3 regions of the Micromonospora sp. WMMC241 genome follow, and region 3 is predicted to be linked to each of the others. Evidence: riboswitches for the same ligand, from Rfam matches in the RefSeq annotation. Region 3 holds a riboswitch; each other region holds the start of a gene.
The links. Region 3 has a riboswitch for cyclic di-AMP ahead of O7598_RS27090 (coiled-coil domain-containing protein). Riboswitches for the same ligand answer to the same signal wherever they lie in the genome.
Positions count from the first base shown of each region.

Region 1: it holds a riboswitch for cyclic di-AMP, as region 3 does, so the genes downstream of both, O7598_RS19605 (C39 family peptidase) here and O7598_RS27090 (coiled-coil domain-containing protein) in region 3, are expected to answer to the same signal.
Region 2: it holds a riboswitch for cyclic di-AMP, as region 3 does, so the genes downstream of both, O7598_RS13120 (LysM peptidoglycan-binding domain-containing protein) here and O7598_RS27090 (coiled-coil domain-containing protein) in region 3, are expected to answer to the same signal.

Region 1 covers NZ_JAPZBF010000001.1:4,355,519-4,359,871, reverse strand. The annotation lists gene O7598_RS19620 (acyltransferase family protein) at 1-211, shown strand, start outside; gene O7598_RS19615 (hypothetical protein) at 342-725, shown strand; gene O7598_RS19610 (hypothetical protein) at 874-1,638, shown strand; cyclic di-AMP (ydaO/yuaA leader) riboswitch at 1,945-2,085, shown strand; gene O7598_RS19605 (C39 family peptidase) at 2,293-3,138, shown strand; gene O7598_RS19600 (hypothetical protein) at 3,205-3,756, opposite strand.
Region 2 covers NZ_JAPZBF010000001.1:2,827,144-2,831,496, reverse strand. The annotation lists gene O7598_RS13130 (M4 family metallopeptidase) at 1-340, shown strand, start outside; gene O7598_RS13125 (YbaB/EbfC family nucleoid-associated protein) at 953-1,402, opposite strand; gene O7598_RS13120 (LysM peptidoglycan-binding domain-containing protein) at 1,685-2,362, opposite strand; cyclic di-AMP (ydaO/yuaA leader) riboswitch at 2,361-2,505, opposite strand; gene O7598_RS13115 (LLM class flavin-dependent oxidoreductase) at 2,716-4,278, shown strand; gene htpG (molecular chaperone HtpG) at 4,333-4,353, opposite strand, start outside.
Region 3 covers NZ_JAPZBF010000001.1:5,983,221-5,987,573, forward strand. The annotation lists gene O7598_RS27080 (metal-sensitive transcriptional regulator) at 1-258, shown strand, start outside; gene O7598_RS27085 (YibE/F family protein) at 487-1,776, shown strand; cyclic di-AMP (ydaO/yuaA leader) riboswitch at 1,931-2,061, shown strand; gene O7598_RS27090 (coiled-coil domain-containing protein) at 2,066-3,091, shown strand; gene O7598_RS27095 (carbonic anhydrase) at 3,158-3,814, opposite strand; gene O7598_RS27100 (helix-turn-helix transcriptional regulator) at 3,986-4,327, shown strand.

The DNA of each region.
Region 1 (4,353 bases), 1.6 Mb from region 3:
GCGGGGCCCGCTCGCGGTGCTCGGCTTCCTGTTGCTCACCCTGGCGCTCGCCGCCGCCCTGCACCGCTGGGTGGAGGTGCCGATGATGCGCCGCCTCGGCCCGCCGCGGCGGGCCCGCCGGGAGCCGGCCGCCGCCGTGCCGGCGCCGAGGCCGGCCGCCGACGACGCCTCCCGCTCCGTCGAGTACGCCGGGCGGCGCCGGCCGGACTGAGCCGTGCGGCCGCCCCGGCGTGACGGTGTCCCGGGCGGGTGCCGGCGCCGGTCGTCGGCGTCGTTCGTCGGGGTGTCGCGACACGCCGAGCGGCGGTGCGCGGTGGTGGGATCGGCGGTAATTTGTACCCGTGCTTCCGATCGCGCTCACCTGCCCCGTGTGGTGGGTGGCGCGCTGGGCCGCACGGATGCTGGCCAGCCTGGCCGTGGTGGTGGCCTTCTCGCTCGGCACCGCCACGTTGCCGGCCGGCGCCTCCGCGACCGCGCCGGCCCCGACCGGTCCGGCCGCCGGCCTGACGATCCGCACCGCCGCCGGCTCGCCGGCCGCCGCGCGAGCGGAGCGCGACGACACCGCCGCACGGCAGCGTGACCTCGCCGCCGCACGGCAGGACGCCTCCGTCGGCGTTGCGCGGCCGCAGCCGGAGGGCGTCGCCGCGCCGCCGACCGGCCGGCTCCCGCTCCCGGGCGGCCGACCGCCGGCTCCGGCCGGCCCGCGAGCGCCGCCCACCCGCTGACCCGCCACGGGCCTGGCCCGTGCCGCCGTCCACCGAACCTCACCCGCGCCCGCCCGTCGGCGGTCGGCGGCGGCCGAATCCCGGCCGCGCCCCGCCCCGACCGGCCCGTGCGGATCCTCCCGCCATCGTCTCCCGTGAGGTGCCGACCATGTCGCAGACCGTTCTCCTCAACTTCCTCACCGCGGTTCCCGAGGCCGCCGCCATCTGGTCGGCCCTGACCGTGCTCGCCCTCGTCCTGCTCGCCGTGCTGGTCGCCCGTCCCGAGCGCGACGGCGCCGCCGAGATCGAACCCGACCCGGTCGACGTCGAAGCCGCCCACCACGCCGACCTGGCCCGCTACGCCGACGAGGTGGCGGTGGCCGCCGCCGGTGCCGGGCAGACCGCCCGCCGCCGCCGCGAGCGGTGGCTGGCCGCGCAGAGCACCGCGGACCGGGCCTGGACCGCCTACGACGAGGCCGACGCCGCGACGCGCCGCCTGGCCGGCGCCGGCGCGCTGCCCGCCCCGCACACCCCGCACACCCCGGCGGAGTACGCGGCGCGGGAACGCTGGCTGCACCACGCCGCGATGGCGGCGCACTGGCGCGGTGACCTGACCGCCCGCCAGCTCGCCGACGTGCTGGCCCACCGCAACGGGTGGGACCCGCGCCGCCATCCGGCCGAGCAGGAGCTCGTGCTGGCCCGCACGGTCCGCGACGGGCGGCGGGCCGGCTGGGAGACGGCCGCCGAGCGGGAGCGCCTGGCCTGGCGGGACGCCGAGTTGGCCGCCGAGTCGGCCCGGACGCTCGCCGCCGAGGCGTACGCGGCAGCCGTGGCACTGCGGCCCGTTCCGCCGCCCCGGGCGGCGGCCGTGACCCGCGTCCCGGTCCCGGCGGCCGTGCGCAGCGCCCGCTGGCGGCCGGCCCGGGTGGGCTGAGCGGCCGGCGTCGACCGAATCGTTACCGAGTGTGGTGAGCCCGGTCACCGGCATGTCTCGGGAGCCGGTCGCCGGGGTCGATGACCGGTGCCGCGCCCGATGCCCGTTTTCCCGCCGTCCGGATGTCCCGCTTTCCGCCGGCCGGTGCCGTCGACGCCCCTTGTCCCATTGAGGGAAGTGGGTGACCGGCTGTTCCGAATCCGTAGGCACCACGGGCGTTTGCGCAGGTAGAGCCGCTTGGCAGGGCGTGTACCCACCGGTAGTGTCGGCGCGTCCGGTGCGGTTCTCGATCGCCGATGGCGACGCCGCGCCGACCCGCCTAATCGTGCACACACGAACCGGGGACCCACAGCAACACCGGGGTGAATCCGCGAGCCACGGCCGCGGTAGGGCGTACTTCCCGCCCGAATCCGTCAGCTAACCCGGTCGGCGGTCACGGAAGGAGTTCGCGCCTCGTGCCCACCACCCCCCGATCGTCCCCCCGCCTCCACGGCCACCGGGTGCCGACGCTCGCCTGACCGGCGACACGCACCCGACCCCTTGCCCGCCCGGTCGTCCGGGCGTCGCTTCCCGCGGCCCTGCCGCCCTTCAGCGCGTGTGAGTTCCTCCGCGCGCCGGGCCGGCGCGTGCCGCTCACCCCCGTGGAGGAACACCGTGAAGCACCACCTGAAGCGTCAGCTGCGGCGGCTCGCGACCGAGCGCCCGTACCAGATCATGGCCGGTTCGGCCGCCGCCCTCGTGCTGGCCGCCGGCGCCGGCGCCGCCCTCACCACCGACGACGCCCCGGCCCGGACGGAGAACACCGCCTCGGTGGCCGACCTCGGTTCCCGGCTCGGCGACACCGCCAGCCGCAGTGAGGCCCGGATCGCCGTCCCGTCGCCGAGCGCGTCACCCAGCGCCTCACCGAGCGCGTCGCCCCGGCCCAGCGCCAGCGCCTCACCCTCGGCGAAGGCCGCCGACCCGGACACCACCCGCAAGGCCAAGCCGAAGCCGCCGTCGCGCAAGGTGCTCGACTACGACTACCAGGCGCAGACCACCTACTACTACTGCGGCCCGGCCGCGGTCCGCAACGCGCTCAGCGCCACCGGCATCGAGCGCAGCCAGGACACCCTGGCCGTGGCCCTCGGCACCACCGAGATGGGCACCAACTCCGCCGAGGACACCACCCGGGTGCTCAACCAGCAGGTCAAGGGCGACCCGTACCGGACCCGCATGATCCCCGGCGCGGCCACCCGCGGGCAGATCGACCAGCTCCAGGCCGACGTCGTCCGGGCGGTCAACAACAACCGGGCCGTCGTGTCGAACATCGTCGGTGACGCCACCGACACCAATGGCGGCTGGCACTCGTTCCCGGGCGGCCACTACATCGCGGTGGTCGGGTACCAGAACGACGGCCGAACCGTGCGGATCGCCGACTCGGCCGACCCGTCGCTGCCGTCGTACTGGGTCAGCACCATCGACCTGGCGAACTGGATGGCCACGCGCGGTTACTCCGCCTGACCTCTTCTTCCCGGTACGCGTGAAGGCCGGCACCCGTCGTTCGGGTGCCGGCCTTCGCGCGTGTGCTTACTTGGTCCAGTGCTGGTTGACCAGGTCGGTGGCCTGCTTCTCCCACTGCGCGTAGGCGTCCGGGTAGGCCGACACCTGCACGGTCTGGGCGGCCTTGGTCAGGGGCATGTCCTGCCAGCCGTCGACCTGCTTGAGGCCCTTGAGGAAGGACAGGGTGGAGTACTCGGGGTCGGTGATCTGCTCCGGGGTGCCCCAACCGGAGGAGGGGCGCTGCTGGAACAGGCCCAGCGAGTCGTGGTCGTTCTTGTCGCCGAGGTGGCCGAGGTTCTCCAGCTTCGACTCCTGCAGGGCGGTGGCGATCGAGATGATCGCGGCGCGCTCGGGCAGGCCGGCCTTCTTCGTCGCGGCGATGATCGCCTTGACGTTGGCGGTCTGCTCGTCGTTGAGGGTGATGGTGGACTGCTCACCCTGCACACTCGCGGCGGCGACGGGCTTGCCAGCGGCGTGGGCGGGGGTGTCGGCGTGGGCGGCGATCGGACCGGCGAACACACCACCGGTGAAGGCCAGACCAGCAATACCGAGAATGCTCTTGCGCAGGATCGTGTTCATGGTGAGGGCTCCATTCGGGGGTCGACACACCGGGGGGTGTGTGGGCACCGTCAGGCGCTCAATGACTGGGGGGGGTCCGGCGTGCTCGCGGGGCCGGGGCCTCGTCGCGGGTGCCGGGAGTGTGTGTAACGACCGGGCGGCCACCGTCATTCCCGGGACCGTCACCACGGGGGATGCGGGCTTCGGGGTGCAGTGGGCGGCCTCGCGGGGATGCGGGTCGGCCCCACTCGGGGCTGGCGGCGCGATGCGCTCGCCTTGCTCGGTCGTTCACCCGTCTACAACGCCCCGCACCCCGCGACGATTCCATCGCCAGGGTGCCGCCCACCACCCCCGAACCGGACACCTCACCCCACCCGGAACACCCGGTGACAGACCACCGGCACCCCGCGAGCCGCCCGCTCCGTCACCCGACAACCCGCACGCCGCGGGCCACATCCCGGCCCCGCAGACACCCACCCCGTTCCACCCACCGCAATGTCGCCCCACGCCCGGAACGCCATGGGTGTCTGAAGGCCCCACGGACACCCATGGCGTTCCACCCCAGCCCCGCGCGCCCGGCGACTGGAACGTCATGGGTGTCTCGGGGTCGCGCAGGCG
Region 2 (4,353 bases), 3.2 Mb from region 3:
GTACAAGGCGTGGCTCGACGGCTACGGCTCCTCGCACACCGACACGCTCAGCCAGTCGGTCACCATCCCGGCCGGGTGCAAGGCGACGCTGACCTTCTGGCTGCACATCGACAGCGCGGAGTCCACCACGACCACCGCCTACGACAAGCTGACCGTCAAGGCCGGCAGCACCACGCTGGCCACCTACTCCAACCTGAACAAGGCCACCGGTTACGTGCAGCGATCCTTCAACATCTCGTCGCTCGCCGGCACCACGGCGTCCATCTCGTTCAGCGGCGTGGAGGACGCCTCTCTCCAGACGTCCTTCGTCGTCGACGACACCGCGGTCACGCTGAGCTGACCACGACGCGAACGGCCGGCCGTCACCCTCGGAGACGGCCGGCGGTTCCGCGCCTCCAACTCCCGGCTCCCGGCCCGCCCGGCTCCCGGCCCGCCCGACTCCCGGCCCGCCCGACTCCCGGCCCGGCTCCCCTCCTCGCCGGCTCCCCGCCCGGCCGACTCCCCGCCCGGCCAGCTCCCCGCCCGGCCGACTCCCCGCCCGGCCCGGCCCGGCCCGGCCGGAGATCTTGGTACGGATCGGCCCCTATAGGGGCCCTTTCGTACCAAGATCTCGGCCGTTCCCGCTGTTCGGACGCTCCATCCCGACAAGCGGGAAGAGGCAGCCGCATGTGGCGCGCGTTCCTCCGGCAGGGACAGCGGGCGGCACGGCGGGATGAGTCGCCGTCGGATAGGCCGGCACGTCACTCGATCCGGCACGTCAGGCAGGGCGACCGACCAAGCGGGCTGGTCACTCAGACCGGGTTGACCGCTCAGACCGGGTTGACCGCTCAGGCAGGGGTGATGACTCAGGCAAGGGTGATGACTCGCGCAGGGACGGCCACTCAGGCAGAGGTGATGACTCGCGCAGGGGTGACGACGCAAGCAGGGGTGACGACGCAAGCAGGGAGGTCGGTCAGGCAGGGTGGGCGGCGCGGGTCACCGCGTCTCGGTCGCGGCGGATGCGCGCGGCCACCTCGTGCATCGTCCGACTGAACAGCTCCGCCTGGTCGGGCAGGCCGCCGAGCCGGGCGGCGAGCGCGTCGGTGTCCGCCCGGGCGGAGTCGCCGACCCGCGCGTCCAACTCGCTCAACGCGTCGTTGACGGCGTCGACCAGGTGTCCGCAGAGGACCTCCAGCGACACGTCGGCCAGTTCCGGGTCGACGACGACTGAATGCAGCCGGCCACCCTGGACGGCGACCGCCCGGACCCGGCCGCCGGCGGCCGCGCCCTCGGCCCGGAGCAGCTCACCCGGCTCACCGTCGGCGAGCCCGCAGGCCCGGGACCGCATCGCGGCCAGCGCCTGCTGCGTGCGGGTCAGCAGCTCGTCGAGGCTCGCGGCGGCCGAGAACGCATCGTTGGTCATATCCGCGCTTTCTTCACGTCTTAGCCGAGCCTCGTGACCATAGCAACCACCGGCGACGGAACCTCGTCACCCGCCGCGCCCGGCCGGCCGTCGACGCCGGGAGCAGGACGGACGCCCACCACCCCCGGCGTGTCGCGACGACGAACGCCCGACCGGATGACCCGGCCGGGCATGTCGTCGCCGGTCGCCACGACGCGGTCCGAGGAGTCGTGCCGCCGGCCCACCGGATGCGTCACGGACACGGCAGCCACACGGACCGCGGGACCTGCCGCGAGCCGGGGATCAGCGCAGGCTCAGCCGCTGTCCTGGAAAGATCAGGCTCGGGTCCGCACCGACCACGGCACGGTTGCGCGCGTGCAGGGCGTGCCAACCGCCGGCGACGTGCTTCGCCGCCGCGATCTCGGACAAGGTGTCGCCGGGGCGTACCAGATAGGCGCCGGTGGCCGGCGCGCCGCGCCGCTCACCGGCCGACGGGCGCGGCGAGGCGGCCTTCTTCGTGGACGTGGTCGAGGCCTTGCCGGCCTTCGTACCGTTCGTGCCGCGCGACCCGGCGGTCCGGCCGCTCGAACCGGCCTTGTCGCCGCCGGACCGGGCCTTCTTGCCACTGGACCCGGCCTTCTTGCCGCAGACCGGCCAGGCGCCGATGCCCTGTCCGTCGAGGACCCTCTCGGCGACGGCGATCTGCTCGGAGCGGCTGGCCAGGTCGGCTCGGGCGGCGTACTTCTGGCCGCCGTGACCGTTCCAGGTGGACCGGGAGAACTGGAGCCCGCCGTAGTAGCCGTTGCCGGTGTTGACGTGCCAGTTGCCGCCCGACTCGCAGCGGGCGACGGCGTCCCAGTTCACGCTCGCGGCGCTGGCCGGCGCGGCCGGCCCGAACAGGGCCGCGGCACCGGTGGCGGCACCGGCGACGAGCGCGGCGACCACGGTTCGGCGGCGGCGGGTTGAGTATGCAGTTGACATGTGGATTCCTCCACGCCGACGAGGTGAGCTGTCGGGTTCGGGCCGAGGAGCCCGGCCGCCGGTGGCGGCTTCACCCCGAGGTGACGTGCACCGTGGAACGTGTGGGTCCCCCGCTCCCGCCCGAGGTTCGGGTACCACCGGGCCGGTGGCGGGACTAGGCGTTACCGGCCCGTGGTGTCCGCGACTGCGAACGGAACCGACGCTAGGGATGATTTGCGACGATCGCCCGCTTCTTGTGACGTTCTTCACCCGGCCGGACTACCGCGTCCAGGGTGGCGGGTCCACCGCCGCCGGCCCGCTGACGGGGCTACCGTGGGCCGGGACCGGGCAAGATCGCGCAAGGAGCGGGGCGGATGACCGACAACGGACACGAGCTGGCATTCGGCGGCTTCCTCACCCCCGACGCCGGTCGCCCCGACCAGGTGGTCGCGCTGGCCACGCTCTGCGAACAGGCCGGGCTCGACCTGGTCACCTTCCAGGACCACCCCTATCAGCCGGCCTTCCTGGACACGTGGACGCTGATGTCGTACGTGGCCGCCGCCACCGACCGGATCGGTCTGGCCGGCAACGTGCTCAACCTGCCGCTGCGCCAGCCGGTGGTGCTGGCCCGCAGCGTGGCCAGCCTGGACCTGCTCACCGGCGGCCGGGTCGAGCTGGGGTTGGGCGCTGGCGCGTTCTGGGACGCGATCGAGGCGACCGGCGGGCGGCGACTCACCCCCGGCGCGGCGGTCGACGCGCTCGACGAGGCGATCCAGGTCATCCGCGAGGTCTGGGACGCCGAGCGACGCGGCATGATCCGGGTGGCCGGCGAGCACTACCGGGTGGTCGGGGCGAAGCGCGGGCCGGCGCCGGCGCACCCGGTGGGCATCTGGGTGGGCGCGTACAAGCCGCGCATGCTGCGGCTGGTCGGACGGGCCGCGGACGGCTGGCTGCCGTCGCTGGCGTACCTGCCGAAGGGACCGGACGATCTGCCGGCGCTCAACGCCCTCGTGGACGAGGGCGCGCGGGCCGCCGGGCGCGATCCGGGCTCGATCCGCCGGATGCTGAACGTCACCGGCACGTTCAGCCGCTCGTCCACCAGCTTCCTCGCCGGGCCGCCGGAGCAGTGGGTCGAGGAGCTGGCCGGCCTCACCCTGGAGCACGGCGTCACCACGTTCATCCTCGGCAGCGACGAACCGCGCGCCATCCAGCTCTTCGCCCAGGAGGTGGCGCCGGCCGTCCGGGAGCTGGTCGCCGCCGAGCGCACCACGCCGGGTAGCGGGGCCCGCGCCGTGGCCGAGGAGCAGGCCGCCGCCGGCGGTCCGACCACGCTCGCGGTCACCCCCACCCCCGACCCGGGGGTACGGCGCAGCGCCCGCCGCCTCTGGGACGAGACGACCCGTCCGACCGCCCCGCCGCCACCGGCCGGGCACGTCTACCCGGCTCGCGGACAGGCCGCCGGGCAGCACCTGGTGGACGTGCACGACCACCTGCGCCAGGAGCTGGCCCAGGTGCGCGACCTGCTGGAGCAGGTCCGGCGTGGGGCGGTGTCGCCGGGCGGAGCCCGGGCCGCGCTGAACGCGATGACCATGCGGCAGAACGACTGGACGCTGGGCGCCTACTGCGCCGCGTACTGCACCGTGGTGACCCAGCACCACGGCCTGGAGGACGCGTCGATCTTCCCGCACCTGCGCCGCTCCGACGCCGGGTTGGGGCCGGTGCTGGACCGCCTGGAGCAGGAGCACGTGGTGATCCACGGAGTGGTGGAGAGCGTCGACCGGGCGCTGGTGGAGCTGATCGGCTCGCCCGGGGACTTCACCGCGTTGCAGGAGGCGGTGGACCTGCTCACCGACACGCTGCTGTCGCACCTGTCCTACGAGGAGCACCAGATCGTCGAGCCGCTGGCTCGGCACGGTTTCTTCCCCGGCCAGCTGTGATAAGCGGGGGCCCCTCCTATCGCCCAGGCGATAAGAAGGGGCCCCTCCTTGCATCTACAGGTTGCGGGCGAGACG
Region 3 (4,353 bases):
AAGGACCAGCTCCTCGCCCGGCTCCGTCGCGTCGAGGGCCAGGTGCGTGGCATCGAGAAGATGGTCGAGGACGACCGGTACTGCATCGATGTGCTGACCCAGATCTCGGCCATCCAGGCGGCGCTGGACAAGGTCGCCCTGGGCCTGCTCGACGGTCACGCCCGGCACTGCATGCACGAGGGCGCCGCCGAGGGCCGCGCCGACGAGATGGCCACCGAGATGATGGCCGCCGTGGGCCGCCTCATGAAGCGCGGCTGACCCCCTCCCCCCTTTCGTCGATCTTGCAGTTTCGGCCCCCGCGATGCCCGGTTTGCCGGCATTGCCGGGGCGCCAACTGCAAGATCGCGGGGGCGGTGAGGCGAGGGGTGTCCGAATGGGGCTGGCTACCATGGCCCGGCGACGACCGGACGTGGTCAGCACGCGTCCGCGCCGGCCGGGGAGCGACCGGGCCGGTGACCGGGTCGCCGTCGACAGTTGGGAGACGCCGTGGGCGCCGACCACAGCCCCGCCGCCCCCGCGTCGCCACGGGTACGCCGGATCCTCGTCGCGACCGTGGTGCCGCTCTTCGTGCTCACCGTGATCGCGGCTCTGGTGCTCTGGCCCCGGCAGGGGCCGGAGCCGGCCGGCGGCGCGAACGTGCCGCGCCACCAGGGCACGGTGACCCGGGTGGTGACCGAGCCCTGCCCGCCGACCCCGGAGTCGCCGGCGGGTGACGACGGCCCGTGCGGCACCGTCACCGTCGCCGCCGAGCAGGGCCCGGACGCCGGCCGGCAGGTCGAGACGCCGATCCCGGCGGGGCCCGGAGCGCCCCGGGTGGAGGTCGGCGACGAGGTGATCCTGGTCGAGCTGACCGACCCGGCCGACCCCGCGGTCAAGGCCTACAACATCGCCGAGCACCAGCGCGGTACGCCGCTGATCTGGCTGGTGGCGCTCTTCGCCGCCGCAATCGTCGCGTTCGGCCGCTGGCGCGGGCTGGCCGCGCTCGGTGGGCTGGTGGCCAGCTTCGCCATCCTGCTCGGCTTCGTACTGCCGGGGATCGGCGCCGGTCGCTCCCCGCTGCCGGTGGCGATCGTCGGCGCCGCGCTGATCATGTTCGTGGTGCTCTACCTGACGCACGGGATCAGCGCGCAGACCTCGGTGGCGGTGCTCGGCACGCTCGGCAGCCTGGTGGTCACCGGCGTGCTCGGCACGCTGGCCACCGGCGCCACGCACCTGACCGGCTTCGGCAGCGAGGACGCCACCACACTGTCCATGTTCCAGGGTGACGTCGACCTGCACGGGCTGCTGCTGGCCGGCATCATCATCGGCTCGCTGGGCGTGCTGGACGACGTCACGGTCACCCAGGCGGCGACCGTCACCGAGCTGGCGCGCGCCAACCCGGGGCTGTCCCGGCGGCAGCTCTACCGCGCGGCCACCCGGGTCGGCCGGGCGCACATCGCGTCCACCGTCAACACCATCGTGCTGGCCTACGCGGGCGCCTCGCTGCCGCTGCTGCTCCTGCTGGTCGCCGACTCCCGCCCGGTGGGCGAGATCCTCACCAGCGAGTTCCTCGCCCAGGAGATCGTCCGCAGCGCGGTCGCCACGCTCGGCCTGATCGCCGCCGTACCGCTGACCACCGCGCTGGCCGCGGTCGTCACCACCGCCGGGCGGCGCGGACCGGACGCCGCCGCCCCGCCACCCGCGGCGGCCCCGCCGCCGCCGGGGCGGGACGAGGCGCTGGAGGCGCTCGGCGGGCGGCGGCCCGGCGAGCCGAGGAGTACGGAGGCCGCATGGTGACACTCCGCAGCGTGACGGCCGACGTCAAACGCGATGCTGCTCACGCTGGGCAATGTCGAATTCTCGCGATTGGTCGGCTTCCGGACGTAGATCCCCGGTCGGGATCTCGGGTAACCTCGCCCCCGGTCACCGCCGAAGGCGCGCACCGGCGCCTGCGGTGCCGCCGCCCAATCGCCTCCGGGCGAACCGGGGAACCAGGTACATGGGGTGAATCCGCGCGAGCGGTAGGGGCCACTTCCGTCCCGAACCCGTCAGCTAACCCGGTCGGCGGTCGACGGAAGGGAACACTGTGACGGCACCCCTGCGCCGCTGGTCGACACCCGTGGTGGCCGTGCTTGCCGCGTTCGCCGTGCTGGTCGGGCCGACCCCCGCGACGGCCGCCCCGCACGCCGCCGCCCCCAAGCCCTCGGGGCACGCGGAGGACGACGAACCGCCGCTCATCACCGAGGCGATCGACTCCGCCAACCGGTCCTACCTCCAGGCGAAGTCGAAGCTCACCAAGTCGCAGGAGCGCCAGAAGCGGCTGACCGCCGAGAAGGCGGCGGCGGAGGCCGACCTCGCGGCGCTCAGCCCGCAGGTCAACCAGATCGCCGCGCAGTCCTACCGGACCGGTCGGATGGGCGCGATGGCGATGCTGCTGGAGAGCCGGTCGCCCGACTCGTTCGTCGAACGCGCCAGCGCCCTGGACGAGCTGAACCTCTACAACGCGCAGCGGCTCGCCGCCATCAACGCGGCCAGGACCCGCGCCGAACAGGCCAAGATCGCCGCCGACGCCGAGGTGCGCGAGCAGGAGAAGCAGACCAACGCGATGGCCCGCGAGCGGACCGAGGCGCAGAAGGCGCTGAAGCTTGTCGGTGGGCTCGGTTTCACCGGCGGCCTGGTCTCGGCCACCTCGCCGGTCGCCAAGGTCGGCCCCGGCCGCACCGCCGACGGCGGGTGGAAGTCGGAGTCGTGCAGCGAGAACGACCCCACCACCTCGGGATGCGTCACGCCGCGCACGCTGCACGCGTACAAGGAGGTCAAGCGCGCCGGCTTCAACCGCTTCGTGGGTTGTTACCGTCCGGGCGGGCCGTGGGAGCACCCCAAGGGCAAGGCCTGCGACTGGTCGCTGCAGAACAGCGGCTTCTCGCCGTGGCACAACAACGACACCCGCCGGTACGGCAACGAGGTGGCCGCCTTCCTCATCCGCAACGCGGACCGGCTGGGCATCTACTACGTGATCTGGAACCGGCAGATCTGGTTCCCGGCAACCGGCTGGAGTTCCTACAGCGGACCCTCCAACCACACCGACCACGTGCACATGTCGCTGCTCTGACGCGACAGGCGCACGAGGAAGGGGCCGCCCTCGGGCGGCCCCTTCCTCGTGTGTCCAGGATGCGACTCAGCCGGCGGCGAGCGCCGGGTCCGCCGGTGCGGCCGGCGTGGGCAGCGTCGCCGGAGACTGCGCCACCGTCCGCGCCTCGCCGCCGCTGAGCCGGTACGACATGCCGACCACCGCGCACGCCCCGCCGGCCACCCGCTCGGCGAGCACCGTCGAGCGGGCCAGCAGGGTCTCCACGATCTGCGCGATGTGGACGTCGACGATGCCGTCGAGATCCTCGACGCCCTGCCGGGCGGCGCGGAGCAGGCTGGGCGACACGGCGTCCACCACCGCGCCCAGGTGCCCGGCCGGGGCGGAGCCGGTGCGGACCGCCTCGCGGGCCGCCTGGACCGCGCCGCACGAGTCGTGGCCGAGCACCACCACGAGCGGCGTGCCGAGCACGGTGACCGCGTACTCGACGCTGCCGAGCACCTCGGGGCCGGCGGTGTGCCCGGCGGTCCGCACCACGAAGAGGTCACCGAGGCCCCGGTCGAAGATGATCTCGGCGGCGAGCCGGGAGTCGGAGCAGCCGACGATCACCGCGAACGGGTGCTGGCCGTCGGCGACCGCCGCCCGCCGCCCGGCGTCCTGGTTCGGGTGCTGCGGCACGCCGGTGACGAACCGGTGGTTACCGGCCCGCAGTTCGGCGAGTGCCTCGTCAGGGGTGGTCGGGGTCATCGCTGCTCACCTCGTCCTCGGGCGGAACGACCAGGCCGGTCGACAGCCGTGTCGACCTCGCGACCCACGGTCACACGTGGCCGAAGGCACGTCAAGATTTCGTGATACGGATTTCATACGTCACGGTGCCTGCCCGCGCCGGGTCCGAGCGCGGACCCGGGAAGCCATACGATGACCACCATGGCGACGACACCAGGGGAGGACGGGAGCCGCCGCAACTGGACCTTCCTCACCAACCACGGGCATGTGCTGCTGGCCATCGCGCGCAACCCCACCGCGCGCCTGCGGGACGTGGCCGACGAGGTGGGCGTCACCGAGCGGGCGGCCCAGGCCATCGTCGCCGACCTGGAGACCGGCGGCTACCTGCGCCGCACCCGGGTGGGTCGTCGCAACGAATACACGATCAACCCCAGCGGCCGCTTCCGGCACCCGGCGGAGGCCGACCAGCAGGTGGGCGCGTTGCTCGGCCTCTTCGCCGTGGAGCCGGTCCCGGACGCCACCACCGAGCCGTGACCGCGGCCCGGCGCACGCCCGTGCCC